3 regions of the Catenuloplanes niger genome follow, and region 1 is predicted to be linked to each of the others. Evidence: riboswitches for the same ligand, from Rfam matches in the RefSeq annotation. Region 1 holds a riboswitch; each other region holds the start of a gene.
The links. Region 1 has a riboswitch for cyclic di-AMP ahead of J2S44_RS12120 (C40 family peptidase). Riboswitches for the same ligand answer to the same signal wherever they lie in the genome.

Region 2: another riboswitch for cyclic di-AMP. It lies ahead of J2S44_RS09085 (C40 family peptidase); the one in region 1 lies ahead of J2S44_RS12120 (C40 family peptidase).
Region 3: another riboswitch for cyclic di-AMP. It lies ahead of J2S44_RS19420 (C40 family peptidase); the one in region 1 lies ahead of J2S44_RS12120 (C40 family peptidase).

Annotation. Positions count from the first base shown of each region.
Region 1 covers NZ_JAVDYC010000001.1:2,815,499-2,821,061, forward strand. Annotated here, with positions in the region: gene J2S44_RS12095 (DUF3817 domain-containing protein) at 1-78, shown strand, start outside; gene J2S44_RS12100 (DUF397 domain-containing protein) at 183-377, opposite strand; gene J2S44_RS12105 (helix-turn-helix domain-containing protein) at 1,001-1,867, shown strand; gene J2S44_RS12110 (helix-turn-helix domain-containing protein) at 1,897-2,790, shown strand; gene J2S44_RS12115 (DUF6232 family protein) at 2,922-3,452, opposite strand; cyclic di-AMP (ydaO/yuaA leader) riboswitch at 4,281-4,411, shown strand; gene J2S44_RS12120 (C40 family peptidase) at 4,420-5,433, shown strand; gene J2S44_RS12125 (DUF6642 family protein) at 5,478-5,563, opposite strand, start outside.
Region 2 covers NZ_JAVDYC010000001.1:2,101,316-2,106,878, forward strand. Annotated here, with positions in the region: gene ftsL (cell division protein FtsL) at 1-88, opposite strand, end outside; gene rsmH (16S rRNA (cytosine(1402)-N(4))-methyltransferase RsmH) at 170-1,246, opposite strand; gene mraZ (division/cell wall cluster transcriptional repressor MraZ) at 1,416-1,847, opposite strand; gene J2S44_RS09085 (C40 family peptidase) at 2,316-2,759, opposite strand; cyclic di-AMP (ydaO/yuaA leader) riboswitch at 2,834-3,004, opposite strand; gene J2S44_RS09090 (MurT ligase domain-containing protein) at 3,373-4,593, shown strand; gene J2S44_RS09095 (type 1 glutamine amidotransferase) at 4,994-5,563, shown strand, end outside.
Region 3 covers NZ_JAVDYC010000001.1:4,402,268-4,406,722, reverse strand. Annotated here, with positions in the region: tRNA gene J2S44_RS19435 (tRNA-Gly) at 1-34, opposite strand, end outside; gene J2S44_RS19430 (pyridoxamine 5'-phosphate oxidase family protein) at 82-606, opposite strand; gene dcd (dCTP deaminase) at 665-1,243, shown strand; gene J2S44_RS19420 (C40 family peptidase) at 1,284-2,270, opposite strand; cyclic di-AMP (ydaO/yuaA leader) riboswitch at 2,285-2,458, opposite strand; gene J2S44_RS19415 (LamG domain-containing protein) at 2,597-3,490, opposite strand; gene J2S44_RS19410 (C40 family peptidase) at 3,659-4,455, opposite strand, start outside.

The DNA of each region.
Region 1 (5,563 bases):
TCCTTCTACGCGGAGCGCGTCGTCACCACGCGCTGGGTCCCCGCCCCGGCCCCCGCCGAGCACCAGCCCACCCACTGAGGACCCGCGTGCCCGACCCCGGACACGCGACCGGCCCCGGACACGCGACCGCCCGGCCGAGCTGACGGCTCGCCGGGCGGTTGTGGTTCGAGGGCGGTGCGACGTCAGAGATCGCCGTTACGCACGGTGCGGACGAAGGCCTGCCAGGCCGGCCCCTCGAAGCTGATGCGAAGCTCGGGGCGGGTCGAGTTACGGACCGCCATGCGGCCGCCGGGTGCCTCGGCCACCTCGAGGCAGGTGTGCGACTCGCAGCGGCTGCTCTTCCGCCACGCCATGTCACCCGCGGTCGACGTGATCATTTGTCACTCCAGTCCGGCGCGGGCAACGTTGGCCGCGCACGATAGAAAAATATCGCATTAAATGAACAATTGCTGCATAAATGCAAGATTTGAGCAAAAAGGACCAACCGCGCGTTGATCACGCGATCGGACAGATGCCCGCGCGAGCGTAGCGTCTAGCCAGGCCCGGGACCAAGACCACTCCCGCGCCCTCCCCCGTACTCTCCGTGACAAACGGCGCCGACCCCGCCGGGTTACCGCGAAATACCCGCAGCTCACGCAATCGTGCTCACACCCGATCGCGTGACCGCCGTTCCCCACTCTTCCGCCCTGGAATATGCATCCATGCGCGAGTAACCTCTGTGTCATTGGCTCATTGACAGGAAGCCATGGGCCAGGTGGCAACCGGCTAAGGCTGACCAGCCAGGTGGCAACCAGCCAAGGCTGACGGGCCAGGCGGCGAACCGGCCCGGCCCGCGCGGCTACGTGGCGGATCGACGGCGTGACGCCGGCACATGGCACGTCGCAATATCAGGTCTGCCAGGTGGCACCGACAAGCCGGTGCCCGAGAGGGCACCGCCCGGACGGCCGTAGAGTATCGGCCGTCACAGCGGGCGACGTGCCCGTGAGCGCAAGGAGGCGCCATGTCCACCGCCCACGGCCCTTCGGGCGGCCGGCGGCAGCTCCGGGCCCGGCTGCGCGCGGCGCGCGACGCGGCCGGCCTGACGCAGGAGCAGGCCGCCGAGGCGATGGACTGGTCGCTGTCGAAATTGATCCGGATCGAGGCCGGCACCGTCTCGATCTCGACGAACGACCTGAAGGCCCTGCTCCAGCACTACCGGGTGGACGATCCGGGCACGGTCGCGGAGCTGCTCGCGCTCGCCCGGCTGGCCCGGCAGCGCGGCTGGTGGGTGCAGTACCGCGAGATCTTCGAGCGCGAGCGCGCGTACTACGACTACGTCGGCCTGGAGGCGGAGGCGGCCACGCTGCGTGTCTTCCAGCCGATCGGCATGCCCGGCCTGCTGCAGACCGAGTCGTACGCGCGGGCTTACATCAGCGCCGCCGTGCCGTCCCAGGTGGAGCCGGAGGACGTGACCGTCCGGGTCGGCCTGCGCCTGCGCCGCCAGGAGGAGCTGTTCTCCCGGCCGGTCCCGCCGACGCTGCAGGTGATCCTGGACGAGGCGAATCTGCACCGGCACATCGGCGGCACCGAGGTGCTCCGCGAGCAGCTGGAACGGCTGCGCGCGGAGGGCCTGAAAGACCACGTCACGCTGCAGATCCTGCCGTTCACGGCGGAGAGCTACGGCGCCACCGGGCAGTTCAACCTGCTCTCCTTCGAGGCCGGCACGCCGGACGTCGTCTATATCGAGTCGACGCCGACCGTCGCGCTGGTCGACCAGCCCGCCGAGGTCGAGACCTACCGGCAGACCTTCGCCCGACTGCAGAATCTCGCTCTCAACCCCAGCGAGTCCCTCGAAATGATCAACAAAATGGTCACCCAGATGGTCTGACCACCCCTTGAGTCAGGTGCGGCCCCGCGATGACACACGATCAGAGCGAAGACCCCGACCACGGAGCACGACCGGCGAAACGGGCGCCGACGGCGCGGCAGGGCCCCTCGACGGGCCGGCGGCGGCTGAGCCAGGCGCTGAAGGCGGCCCGGGAGTCGGCCGGCAAGACCCGTGCCGAGGTGGCGACCGCGATGGACTGGTCGCTGTCCAAGGTGATCCGGATCGAGGCGGGCACGGTCGGGATCTCGACCATCGACGCCCGCGCGCTGACCGGGCTGTACGGCATCACCGAGCCGGAGCGGGTGGAGGAGATCCTCTCGCTGGCCCGCAACTCCCGGCTGCGCACCTGGTGGTCGACGCTGCGCGACCGGGTCAACCCGTCCTACTACGCGTACATCGGGCTCGAGGACGAGAGTGTCGAGGTGCTCTACTTCGCGCCGACCACGTTGCCCACGCTGCTGCAGACCCGTGACTTCGCGGCCGGCGGCACCTCGGTGCGGCCGACCGACGAGGAGATCACCGTCCGGCTGCGCCGTCAGCAGGAGATCCTGAACAAGTCGCGCCCGCCGCGGATCACCGCGATCATCGACGAGGCCGTGCTGCACCGCATCGCGCACGCACCGAACCGGGCGCCCGAGCAGCTCAGCCATCTGCTGTCGCTGAGCGCGGCGCCGCACATCACGATCCAGGTGCTGCCGTTCAGCGCGGGCCCGCCGCCGGTGGTGGCACCGTTCGCGATCCTGCAGTTCCCGGACCCGGAGGACGCGGACGTCATGTACGTGGAGAACGCGGTCACCGACGAGGTCATCGACCGGCCGGAGGACGTCCGGCCGTACCTGCACGTCTTTCACGAGCTGCGGGACAAGGCACTGGACCCGGCCGAGTCGCTTGCCATGATCAAAGGAATCGTCGAGGACGGCTGAGGAAACGGATCATGGGCGCGCCCGGGGAAGCGCGCCCATGACTTTCCGGTGTGGCTATCTCAAGGGGTCATGTCGTGCCCGCCAGACCCCGGTCCGCAATCGTCACGTGGGCACGGACGTGGTACTTCGACTCACATGCCGTACGGATTGATCGACGACACCGGCGCACGGACGCCGCCGAGCCGGGCGATCTCCTGTGCGCGCACCAGTGCGCGGGAGATCTGGCCGTACTGCCTCTCGCTGTCGCTGACGAAGAGGCGCACCGACATGCCCTGGTAATCGCCCCAGAGCTCGTAGACGCGCGGCCGGGTGCGATTCCCGACCACCCCGAGCAGCATCGGGACGAACGCGGCCGCGCCCATCACGACGTACGCCGCCGGGCCGAGCGCGTGCAGGCCGTTGCCGAAGCTGAGCGCCGCGAAGATCGCCAGCAGGCTCACCCCGGACGTGGCGACCGCACGCACCGTGAGCTGGTCGAACGGGCCCCGCACGGTCCGCAGCCCGGCCAGCTCGCTGGTCGGCCAGCGCCGGCCGGCGACCTCGAAGTACTCCGGGGTGACGATGACGTCGGCCGTCTCGAATGCGACCCGGCTGCGCGGTGCGGCACCGGGAGAAGCGTAGCGACGGGTTGAACGCGGCGAGTAACGAGCGCTATTCTCCATCGGAGTCCTCCTGCGGCTCTTTAGGAGTTGGTCTTTTGTTTACGGCGATCGCGGTGCCGAATTCGGCATGATGTCGAGAACCGGCACAGTGTCGAGAAACCGGCACAGTGTCGAGAACCGGCACAGTGTCGAGAACCGGCACGATGTCGAATCCGGCATGTGGTGTCTCCGGTTGCCGCCGGTCACCACACCGCGTTCGCCGCGTTGGCTCCCCCGCCCCCGGGGAAAGACGATCTCCGGAGTTCCGTGGCGTGAACTCCGAGGATCACGTGATGCGTCAGTGCGCACTGCGAGAAAGTCCGCGCTGCGAGAAAGTCACTGGGTAACGGTGCTTCCCTTGCGGGAGAACCCTGAGACCTCCCTAACAGCCATACTCCCAACCGCGTGCCACTAATGGGAAGAGGGCAATCTGCCAGGTGGCAGATTTCCACCCGTCAGGTAGGGCCCGGCACCCGTTTTCCCGGCGCATTTCTCCGCATTTGCCCGAGAGGCGAGGTCCCTGAGACTCGCCCAAACACGCAAAGGGCCCGTTTCGGGTACTGCCCACCGCAATTGCACGGAGCGGTTACTTGAGGGAATCATTCCTTCACTCTGAGCTATCTAGATATTTGCCCTATTACCGGCGAAAGCCCACAGATGACCGCCGTCACCCTTTCGATCCTCCGAAATGGTCGTTACCGTGGGTTGGCCGGACCTGGTCTTCAGTCACTCCCCCCGGAATGACGCCAGCCCGGCGCCGCCGAATCGCCCGGCCTCGGCCGTCGGTGCTCCCCCGCACCGTTCGTGCCAGGCGCGCCGATCGCCGGCCGTGCCGGGCCCACCCGACGCGGTCTTCGACCGGTGTCGCGGCGAACCGGGGACCCACAGAGTCCCACCGGGGTGAATCCGCGCTCGCGCGGTAGGGCGTCCTTCTCGCCCGAATCCGTCAGCTAACCCGGTAGGCGGCAGCGAAGAAGGGTCCACCCCGTTGTCAGCTTCGCGTGCGATCCTGCGCGCTGTCGTGCTGGCGGCCGTTGCGGTCGGCGTTCTCGCGCCGACCTCCGCTGCCCTGGCCGAACCGTCAAGCGCCGAACTCACCAAGCAGATCGACAAGGCCTCCCATGAGCTGGAGGTCGTGATCGAGTCCTACAACAAGATCAATGAGGAACTGAAGGCCACCCAGGCGGCGGCCAAGGAACTCAGTGAGAAGACCGCCACGCTGGAGCAGGAGGTCAAGGAGGCCAGCACCAACGTCGGCCAACTGGCCAACCGCGCCTACAAGTCCGGGCGGTTCAGTGACGCGAACACGCTGCTCACGCTCAGCGACAGCCAGGATCTGATGGCCGGTCTCAGCGTGCTCGAGCAGCTGGCCCAGGCGCGCAACGACGAGGTCGCCGCCTACACGGCCACCGAGGCGAGGTACGTCGAGGAGAAGGCCAAGCTCGACGCCGCCGAGAAGAAGCAGAAGGCGCAGAAGGACGAGGCCGGCAAGCGCAAGGCCGGCATCGAGGGCGAGCTGAAGAACCTGTACTCGCTGCGCAAGGCCGCCTACGGCCGGGAGCAGGAGCAGGCAGTCGCGGCGCCGGTCAGCAACGGTGGCGGCAACAGCGGCGGCGGTAGCAACAGCGGCGGTGGCGGTGCCGCGCCGAGCGCACCCGCCGGGTCGAGCGCCGTGGTGCAGTTCGCCTACGCCCAGCTCGGCAAGCCCTACATCTACGCCTCCGCGGGACCGACCGGTTTCGACTGCTCCGGCCTGGTGAAGGCGGCCTGGGCGAAGGCCGGGAAGTCGCTGCCGCACAACGCGGCCATGCAGTACAACTCGACCGCGCGGATATCGGCCTCCCAGGTCGTCCCGGGAGACCTGGTCTTCTACAACGGGCTCGCGCACGTCGCGATCGCGATCGGCGGCGGCAAGGTGATCCACGCGCCCAGACCGGGCGAGGTGCTCACGATCGCGCCGCTCAACATGATGTCGATCGTCGGGTACGGCAGAGTCAGATAGCGGAGTCGGTCAGGAAGAGGGCGGGGAGCCATCCCCGCCCTTCTTCATGCCGCGGTGGCCTGGGCCGGCACCCGGGGCCGGGTCCCGGGCCGCCAGGTGCGCCCGTTCGCGTAGACGATCCGGAAGCCCA
Region 2 (5,563 bases), 710 kb from region 1:
CCGCGGTCCGGCCCCCCGACCGCGGTGCGCGCTGCACCGTCTCGCGCCCGGTGCCGAGGTCGCCCCGGTCGCGCTTGTTGACGTTCATGTCCCTCCCCCTTGATGTCTTCGTCCCGTCGTTCCCCTTCGACGGCGGGGGCCCTGCCCGGTCCCCGCCGCCTGCGCCGTCCTAAGACGACTCCGGCGCCCCCGCGCCGGGCCGGCGTGACCTCCTGGACCGTTCGCGTCCGGTCCCGGTGTCCGCACCGGCGATGCGTTCCGCGGCGCGCAGCTTGACCGAGGCGGCCCGCGGGTTCTCCGCGACCTCCTCCTCGGTGGGCGGCTCCGCACCTCGGGTGATCAATCGCAGCGTGGGCCCGGTGCCGGGCAGCTCGACCGGGAGGTCGATCGGTCCGGTGCTCCGGGCTCGCGCCGCGAACGCCTGCTTGACGATGCGGTCCTCGAGTGACTGGTAGGACATGACGACCACTCGTCCGCCCGGTGCCAGCACGTCGAGAGCCGCCGGTAACGCCGCTTCGAGGGCGGCGAGTTCGCCATTTACCTCGATACGCAGTGCTTGAAACGTTCTTTTGGCTGGGTTTCCACCGGTTCGTCGCGCCGGGGCCGGGATCGAGTCCCGCACCAGCTCGGCGAGCCGGGCCGTGGACGTGATCCGGGAGCGCCCCCGCTCCCGGACGATCGCGGAGACGATGCGGGTGGCGAACTTCTCCTCGCCGTACACCCGCAGCACCCGTACCAGCGCGCCCGGTTCGTAGTCGTTGACGACGTCCTCCGCGGTGAGGCCGCGGCCCTGGTCCATCCGCATGTCCAGCGGAGCGTCCTGGGCGTAGGCGAACCCGCGATCGGGCGCGTCGAGCTGCAACGAGGAGACGCCGAGGTCGAACAGAGCGCCGTCGATCTGCTCGTATCCGAGCCGCTCGAGCACGTCGGGCAGCTCGCTGGAGACCGCGTGCACCAGGTGGGTGCGATCGGCGAACCGGTCCAGCCGGCGGCGCGAGTGCTCCAGCGCCTCCGTGTCCCGGTCCAGGCCGATCAGCGTCAGCCGTGGGTTCGCGGTCAGGATCGCCTCGGCGTGCCCGCCGAGACCCAGGGTCGTGTCCACATAGACCGGCGAGTCGCCGGCCAGCGCGGGGGCGAGCAGTGCCAGGCACCGCTCCAGCAGCACGGGCACATGCGTGCCCCGTGCCTGCCACTCGCGACCCGCGGCCACGAGCTCCGGCTCGGGCACCCCCATGTCGACCCCCATCACCTGGTGACGATTCGTTTCACGCAATGCCCGCCAGCAGTGCGACGAAGACCGTACCGCCAGATCCCCATCCGCCCTCTTGGCGTCACCACCGTCGCGCCTGACACCGGGGAAGGGGTGCCAGGAGCGCCGAGCGGCTGGAGATCTCGCAGTACGGGTTTCCCGTCGACTACAGCCCGCCGGGCAGCACCCCCTCCCCGATGTCGGCGAAGTCGTCCTCGCTCTCCGCGAGATACGTCTCCCAGGCCTGCTTGTCCCAGATCTCCACCCGGGTGCTGGCGCCGATCACGACGAGCTCGCGGTCGAGCTGCGCGTATTCCCGCAGCAGCACCGGGATGGTGACCCGGCCCTGCCGGTCCGGCACCTCGTCGTGCGCGCTGGCGAAGAAGACCCGGCTGTAGGCCCGCGCCGCCTTGTGCGTCATCGGTGCGGCCCGCAGCTCCTCCGAGATCCGCTGGAACTCGGGCATCGGGAAGACGTAGAGGCAGCGCTCCTGCCCTTTGGTGATCACGACACCTCCCGCCAGCTCGTCCCGGAACTTGGCCGGGAGGATCAGCCGGCCCTTGTCGTCCAGGCGCGGAGTGTGCGTGCCGAGAAACATCGCGGCGTCACCCCCTCGCCCTTGCCGGCGGCATTCGCGGTGCCGCTGATCACTCGGGCCGGCGGGCTCTCCACGACCCCGCCATGTGGCCCCACTTTACTCCACTTCCCTCCACCCGCAACCGGAAACGGCGCCTAGTCAAGGGGTGCGGGAGTGCAAAACAGCACGTCACAAAGGGTTGCCCGAGGTGGAGGGCTTTGGCCCTCCGGGGCCGTCTGCTTTCCGACATCCGTTCGGATCGACGCGCTTCGCGCACCTTTTATCGGCATTTTTCGGGTGGTTTTCCCGTGCCGTGCAGGCGTGCGGACGATTGCGTGGAGGGAAGTGGAGGGATTGGGCGCACACGTGGGGTGGCGAGATGATCTCCGTGCGTGGGCGCTGTGCGACGCCTGCGGACCGGCTGCCAGTGCCCTGTGAAACACGAGAAGGGCCCCGCCGGACATCGGCGGAGCCCTTCACCACGGCGGATCAGACGACCCGGCGGACCACGTAGGCGCGGGACCAGATCTTGTGCTTGCCCACCCGGACGCCCGGCCGGGGCGCGTCGTACATGTAGCCGCCGCCCGCGTAGATCGCGGCGTGGTAGCCGTGCGCGCCCTTGCGGAAGATCAGCAGGTCTCCCGGCCGGGCCTGCGACCTCGGCACGGCGACACCGGCGCGCTGCTGGCGGTTCGCGTTGTGCGGCAGCCTCTTCCCGGCCGCCTCGCGATAGACGTACATCGTGAAGCCGGAGCAGTCGAAGCCGCTCGGGCTCGCACCGCCGGCCCGGTACCGCTTGCCGGAGAGGCTCTTGGCGAGCGCCACGACCGCGGCGGCGGCCCCGGACGCGGGCGCGGCGGCCGCGGGTGCCGGAGCGGCCAGTTGACCCGCGGCGACGCAGAGACCGACCAGGGCCGCCAGGGCGGCGCGCACGGGCAGGGTGAAGCGCCGGGCCGGCTGCTGTCGGAGACGCTCAGGCCGGACCGGAGAGTGCGCTGACACGAAAGGTTTCCTTCCGGCGCGCCTGCGGGGTTAGCTGTCGGGTTCGGGCGCCGAAGATGCCCGGCCCGGCGCGATGCCGGGCTTCACCCCAAGGCCCGCCGAGCGAGCCGTCGTACGGATTTCGGGTGGTTCCCCCGTCCCTGCCCTCGATGCCATGTGCTGGGTGGAATGTCGCGTCGCCCGGGACGGGCAGGGTTCGGCGTGTCCCGCGGTCGGCGCGGCCGGCGAGCGGATCGCGCACCGGCTCATCGTTTGTAGCGGATCTCGGGAGCACGCCCCGGCCATCGACCGATCACGCTCCGAGGTTGGCATGCCCGGCCCTCGACCCCGACGTGTCGGGTGCCCGATATTCCGGCACCACACGGACCCGCTTGATCACTCTGCGTATATCGAACGCGGTGAAGCTTCCCACACCGGCGAGGGTCACACCGCGGATAACGCCAGCGTGCCCAACAGGTACTACCGGGCAGGCCGCAAGGGGCCGAACGAGCCGATGGTGCGGCGGTCGCGGTCCGGTAACCTCGCTCGGGTGACGCAAGGCAACATGCCCCTCCGCGCCAAGGTCGCGACCCAGGTCTCCCGCACCGCCGCCGCGCTCTCCCGCGCGGCTGGGCGGGGCGACGGGTCCGTGATCGGTGGCTGGATCGGTCTGAAGATCGATCCCGACCTGCTCGAGCACCTCGCCGCCGGCCGCGCCATCGCGCTGGTCTCCGGCACCAACGGAAAGACCACCACCACCCGGCTGACCGCGGCCGCGCTGGGCGTTCTCGGCCCGGTGGCGACCAACTCGTTCGGCGCCAACATGCCCACCGGGCACACCTCCGCGCTGGCCAAGGCCGGCGACACGCCGTACGCGGTGCTGGAGGTGGACGAGCACTACCTGCCCCAGGTGATCGAGGAGACCCGGCCCCGGGTCATCGCGCTGCTCAACCTCTCCCGGGACCAGCTGGACCGGGCCAAGGAGGTGGCGATGATGGCCCAGCTCTGGCGCACCACGCTGGCCAAGCACCCCGAGGTCGCGATCGTCGGCAACGCGGACGACCCGATGATCGTCTGGGCGGCCGGCAACTCCCCCACGGTCAGCTGGTTCAGCGCCGGCCAGCGCTGGCAGGACGACTCCTGGGTGTGCCCGGAGTGCGGCTCCACCATCGAGCGCCAGGACGGTCAGTGGTGGTGCACCGGCTGCCCGCTGCGCCGGCCCGCGCCGCAGTGGGTGGTCGAGGACGACGGCGTGCTGGATCCGTCCGGCGCCTGGCACCTGATCCGGCTGCAGTTGCCCGGCCGGGTCAACCTCGGCAACGCGGCCACGGCGCTGGCGGTCGCGGCCGCGTTCGGCATCCGGCCGCTGCAGGCCGTGCCGACGCTCTCCTCGGTCGCGTCCGTCGCCGGGCGGTACGCGCAGGTCGACCGGGACGGGCGCAACATCCGGCTGCTGCTGGCGAAGAACCCGGCCAGCTGGCTGGAGGCGTTCGACATGGCGGACAACGCGCCCACCCTGCTCTCCATCAACGCGCGCGACCCCGACGGGCTGGACACGTCCTGGCTCTTCGACGTCGACTTCGCGCCGCTGCGCGGGCGCCAGGTGCTGATCACCGGCGACCGGGCGTACGACCTCGCGGTCCGGCTCGACGTGAACGACGTGCCGTTCCGGCACGTACAGACCTTCGGGGAGGCGATCGCGAGCGTGCCGCCGGGACGCCTGGAGGTCATCGCGAACTACACCGCCTTCCAAGACATCCGAGCGGAGCTTGACCGTGTCAATTAACCCGGAGTGGAGCCAGCAGCCTCCGGTCTACGGACAACAACCCCAGCAGCCGGGGTACGGGCAGCAGCCGCCCACCTACGGCCAGCCGCAGCCCGGCTACGAGCAGCAGCAGCCGGTCTACGGGCAGCCACCGCAGCAGCCCGGCTACGGTCAGCCGCAGCCGGGGTACGAGCAGCAGCCGGGCTACGGTCAGCCGCAGCCCGGTTACGGGCAGCCCCAGCCCGGCTATGGACAGCCACAGCCCGGCTATGGACAGCCTCAGCCCGGCTACGGGCCGCCGCCGCAGCAGCCGGCGGTCTACGGGCAGCCGCAGCCCACGGCGTACCCGCAGCAGGGTCCTGGATCCGGCGGTGTCGTCCCGGGCGGGCAGCCGGCTCCGCAGGCCGCGGGCGGCGACAGCGTGGTGCGCGTGGTGTGGGTGTACCCGGACCTGCTCTCCACCTACGGCGACCGCGGCAACATGCTGATCCTGGCGAAGCGGGCACAGCAGCGCGGCATCCCGGTCGAGACGATCGAGGTGCGCTCCGACCAGCCACTGCCCACGCACGCGGACATCTACCTGATCGGCGGCGGCGAGGACGGCCCGCAGGCGCTCGCGGCCCAGCGGCTGAACACCGACGGCGGCCTGCACCGCGCGGTCAACCAGGGCGCCGCGGTCTTCGCGGTCTGCGCCGGTTACCAACTGCTCGGCACCTCGTTCTTCGCCAAGGGTGCCAAGTGCCAGGGCCTGGAGCTGATCGACATCTACTCGGACCGGGGCGAGAGCCGCGCGGTCGGCGAGCTCGCCGGCGACGTGGACCCGCGCCTCGGCCTGCCGCGGCTGACCGGCTTCGAGAACCACGGCGGCCGCACCCACCTCGGCCCGACCGTCTCGCCGCTGGCCCGGGTCAGCGTCGGCATCGGCAACGACGGCCAGACCGAGGGCGCCTGGCGCGGCAAGATCCTCGGTACCTACTCGCACGGCCCGGCA
Region 3 (4,455 bases), 1.6 Mb from region 1:
GGAAGCTGATGTTCTGCCATTGAACTACACCCGCGTGGTGCGGCCTCACTCTACCTGGTGGGGCGATCGCAGCGCGAGCGCCTATGCCTGTGAGTCGCCGGAGGCGGCGATGACGATTTCGACGCTGGGGGCGTGGTCGCGCCAGACCTGGACGGCGGGGCGGGCGGTGGTGGTGTCGGTGGCGAGGGGGGTGGCGCCGCCGCGGCCGTGGCGGGCGAGCATGGCGACGTCGATGGTGAATTCGTAGAGGCGCCAGTCGACGTGGGGTTCGGCGCGGAGGTCGCCGGCGAGGCGGGTGATGCGGGCGAGGTCGGTGACCGGGTGGGCGTGGCCGGCGAGGTAGGCCTCGTCGTCGCTGTCCTCGGGCGGGAAGCTGTGCAGCGCGTAGCGGCCGTCGCGGTCGAGGTCGCGGCGTTTGGGGGAGTCGACGATGAAGCAGAAGAGGCCTTCGTCGGTGATGACCGGGGAGACGGGGTGGACGCGGGGGCCGCCGTCGGAGCGGACGGTGGCGAGGTAGCCGAGGCCCGGACCGTATTGCTGCATGAGGGTGCGGATGGCGGCGGCCAAACCGGGCTGTGAGGTGGCGAAAACGGTCCAGGTAGCCATGTGACGATCCTACTCGAACACACGTTCGAACGGCCAGCGTGAACGATAGTGTGTCCGGATGCTGCTCTCCGACCGGGACCTTGTCGCCGAGATCAAGGCCGGCACGCTCGCCCTCGATCCGTTCGAGGCCGCGCTGGTCCAGCCGTCCAGCATCGACGTGCGGCTCGATCGGCTGTTTCGTGTCTTCAACAACCACCTGTACACGCACATCGACCCCGCGGTGCAGCAGGACGACCTGACGTCCGAGGTCGAGGTGCCGGCGGGTCAGCCGTTCGTGCTTCACCCGGGCGAGTTCGTGCTCGCCTCCACGCTGGAGGTGATCTCGCTGGGCGATCAGCTGGCGGGCCGGCTGGAGGGCAAGAGCAGCCTGGGCCGGCTGGGTCTGCTGACGCACTCCACGGCCGGGTTCATCGACCCGGGGTTCACCGGGCACGTGACGCTGGAGCTGTCGAACGTGGCGAACCTGCCGATCACGCTCTGGCCGGGCATGAAGATCGGGCAGCTCTGCATCTTCCGGCTGTCGTCGCCGGCCGAGCACCCGTACGGCTCGGAGGTCTACGGCTCCCGCTACCAGGGCCAGCGCGGCCCGACGCCGAGCCGCGCGTGGCGTAACTGGCGCACCTGGCCCACGGCATGAGAAAGGCCGCCCCGAGGGGCGGCCTTTCAACGAAGGGAACCTAGAGCGGGCTGCCGAAGCTGTGCACCGGCATCGCGTCGATCTTCATCATCCGCACCGGCTCCGCGGGGTTCGGTGCGTGCACCACCCACCCGTCACCGGCGTACATGCCGACGTGGCTGAGGTCGGCACGGTAGAAGACGAAGTCGCCCGGCTGCAGCTCGGTGCGGCTCACCGATCGCATCAGTCCGCGCTGCGCGGCCGCGTTGTGCGGGAACGAGATGCCGACCTGGTTGTACGCCGCCAGCATCAGGCCGGAGCAGTCGTAGGCGTCCGGGCCGGCCGCGCCCCAGACGTACGGCGAGCCGATCTGCGCGCAGGCAAACTTGATCACGACACCGCGCTTGCCGCCGGGGTACTCGTAGGGGCAGGGTGCCGGGGCCAGTTCGCCGCCGCCACCGTTGCCGTAGATCTGGAGCCGGAGCTTCTGCAGCTCCTCGACCTCGGAGTTGATCTCCTTGGTCTTCGTGGCGAGTTCCGCCTCCTGCTTGGTGAGGTCGGCGACGAGCGCGTCGAGCGGCGCCTTCTCGGCCTCCAGCTGCTCCTTCAGCGCGACGACCTCGGCGATCTCCCGGCCCTGCGTGCGGGCGAAGTGATCGAGGATCTCGAGCTGGTTGGTGAGCGTGGTCGGCGAGCCGGTCACCAGGATCGAGCCGAGCGTGCTGACCGGGCCGGTCTTGTACTCCTCGGCCGCGAGCAGGCCGACCCGGCCCATGACCAGGTCGACCTCGGCCTGCAACGGCTGGATCTTGGCGCCGAGCACCTCGGCCTGCTTCTTTTTCTTCTGCAGCTCCTGGCGGGTGGAGTTGTGCTTCTCGACCGTGGGCTCGAGCTGGGTCCACGCCTCGTCGATCTGCTTCTCCACCTCGGCCACGCTCGGCTCCGCGTGGGCGGCGGTGCCGCCGAGCGTGACCACCAGGGCGGTGGTCAGCGCACACATCGCGCCGACGACGACGGACCGGTTTCGGAGTGCGGCAATGCCTGCCACCGAAGTGTGTGCTCCCTTGTGTCCCTGACCGCCTACCGGGTTAGCTGACGGGTTCGGGCGGGTGAGGGCCGGTGCAGTAGCGCCCACCACAGGGTCATCGCCCTACCGCCGGCCGTGGCCGGCGGATTCACCCCGAGTGCTGCTTGGGTCCCCGGTTCATCGCGTGGATGATTCGGCGGTGTCAGGCTCGCGGCGACCGCTGATGGTCGCGCGTCATCGAGCCCGGCGAACCCCAAGATTAGAGAGGCAAAACGGACACCGCAAGCGGATCTACCCCAAAAATCGGTGCGTAAAAGGGTGGTAGCCGTACGTTATGCAACTGTCCGTCAATTGATCGTCACATATACATCGTCGACCTGGCCGGCATATTGATCGTTGTTGGCGGTCACGCTCTTGCCGCCGATTCGCAGCGGCTCGGTATTCGCGATGGACAGCCGGGCCGGCAGCTTCGTCGTCCCGCGCGCCACACCGTCCACGTTGATCGACAGCGCGCCGCCGTTGCGCACGCATCCGACCGCATGCCAGCGCCCGTCGGCCACCCGGACCGGCGCGACCACCCGGTAGATGCGGGCCGGGCTGGCCACCACGCAGCTGGGCCGACCGTCCAGCCCGTCGACCTGCAGCTTGTACTGGGTGCCGCCGCCGACCGAGAAGCCCTTCTGCACCACGTTCGCGCCGTCGGCGGTGTCCGTGGGCCGCATCAGCACGGACGCGCCGTACCGCAGGCGGCGGGTTCCGGGGTTGAGCGTGACCGGGTCGCCGCCCTCCAGGATCGCGCGCGGGCAGTTCTGCGGCAGCGCGGTGCAGCGGGCCGGGAACGTGGCGGCCCAGCCACCGCCGTGCCGGGTGAGGCGGAGCGCGCCGCCGGCCGCGGTGCGCGCCCGCATGCCGTACCGGCCGGTGACGTCCAGGAACTGCCGGCCGGCCCCGCCGTCGAATGTGTACCGCACCGTGACCGGCCGCGGCGCGACCCGGGCCACCTCGGTCGGGGCCGGCTCGTCGGCCGGCGGGACCACCTCGATCCCGCCGTCGTCGACAAACGGTTCCGCGGCGTAGGCGGACAGCGTGGGGGCGGCGTAGGCGGACAGCGTGGGGGCGGCGGAGGGGGAAGCGGAGGACGGGGCGGGAGTGGGGACGGACGGGGTGGGTTCTCCACCGGAGACCACTATCGCGCCGGTGAGCAGTGCGAGCACCGCACCCCCCACGGCGACCGCAGCCACCCGGCCCGTCAGCTTTCCCGGCATACGGCTTTTTTCGGACATTCCCCCATTGTGGGTATTGCGGGTTGCGGCACCCGGCCCACCCACCGGAGCCCACGGCAAAATCATGCAAAAGCAGGAGCCCGCACCGGTACGTCCGGTGCGGGCTCCTGCCCGTGAAGTGCGACGTCAGACGTAGCGGCGGAAGCCGACCACCGGCATCACGTTGATGCTGAGCACCTCGACCGACATGCCCGGCTGCGGCGCGTGCACCATCATGCCGCCACCCAGGTAGATGCCGTCGTGGCTGAGGCTGCTGTTGAAGAACACCACGTCACCCGCGCGCGCCTCGGACCCGCTCACCGCCGTACCCATGTTCCACTGGGAGACGGTGCTGTGCGGGAGGCCGACGCCGGCCGCGCTGTGGGCGAAGGCGACCAGGCCGGAGCAGTCGAACGAGCCGGGGCCGGCCGCACCGAAGACGTACGGCTTGCCGAGCTGCGCGCAGGCGGTCGCCACGACGACCGCGGCCGCACCGCTCGCGCCGCTGGCCGAACAGGAGCCGCCACCGGAGGTGCTGCCGCTGCTCGGGACGTTGGCCACCGAACCGTACGCCTCCTCCTGCAGCTTCTCGAGCTCCTTGATCTCCTTCTCGACCGCGGTCTTCTTGGTCGCGAGTTCCTTCTCCCGCTTCTCCTGCTCGGAGACGATCTTGTCCAGCTCGGCCTTCTGCTTGTCCATCTCGGTGCGGGCCTCGGCCACGGCCTGGATGTCCGCGCGCTCGCCCGCGGCCAGCCGGTCCAGGTAGACGAGCTGGTCCGTCAGCGCGGTCGGCGAGCTGGTCCGCAGGATCGAGTTGAGGCCGGAGGCGGGGCCCTCCCGGTACGACCGGTTGGCGATCACACCGACCTTGTCGATCGCGACCTGCATCTGGTCGTTGAGCGGCTTCATCTTCGCTTCGAGCTCGGACCGCTTCTTCTGGTTGC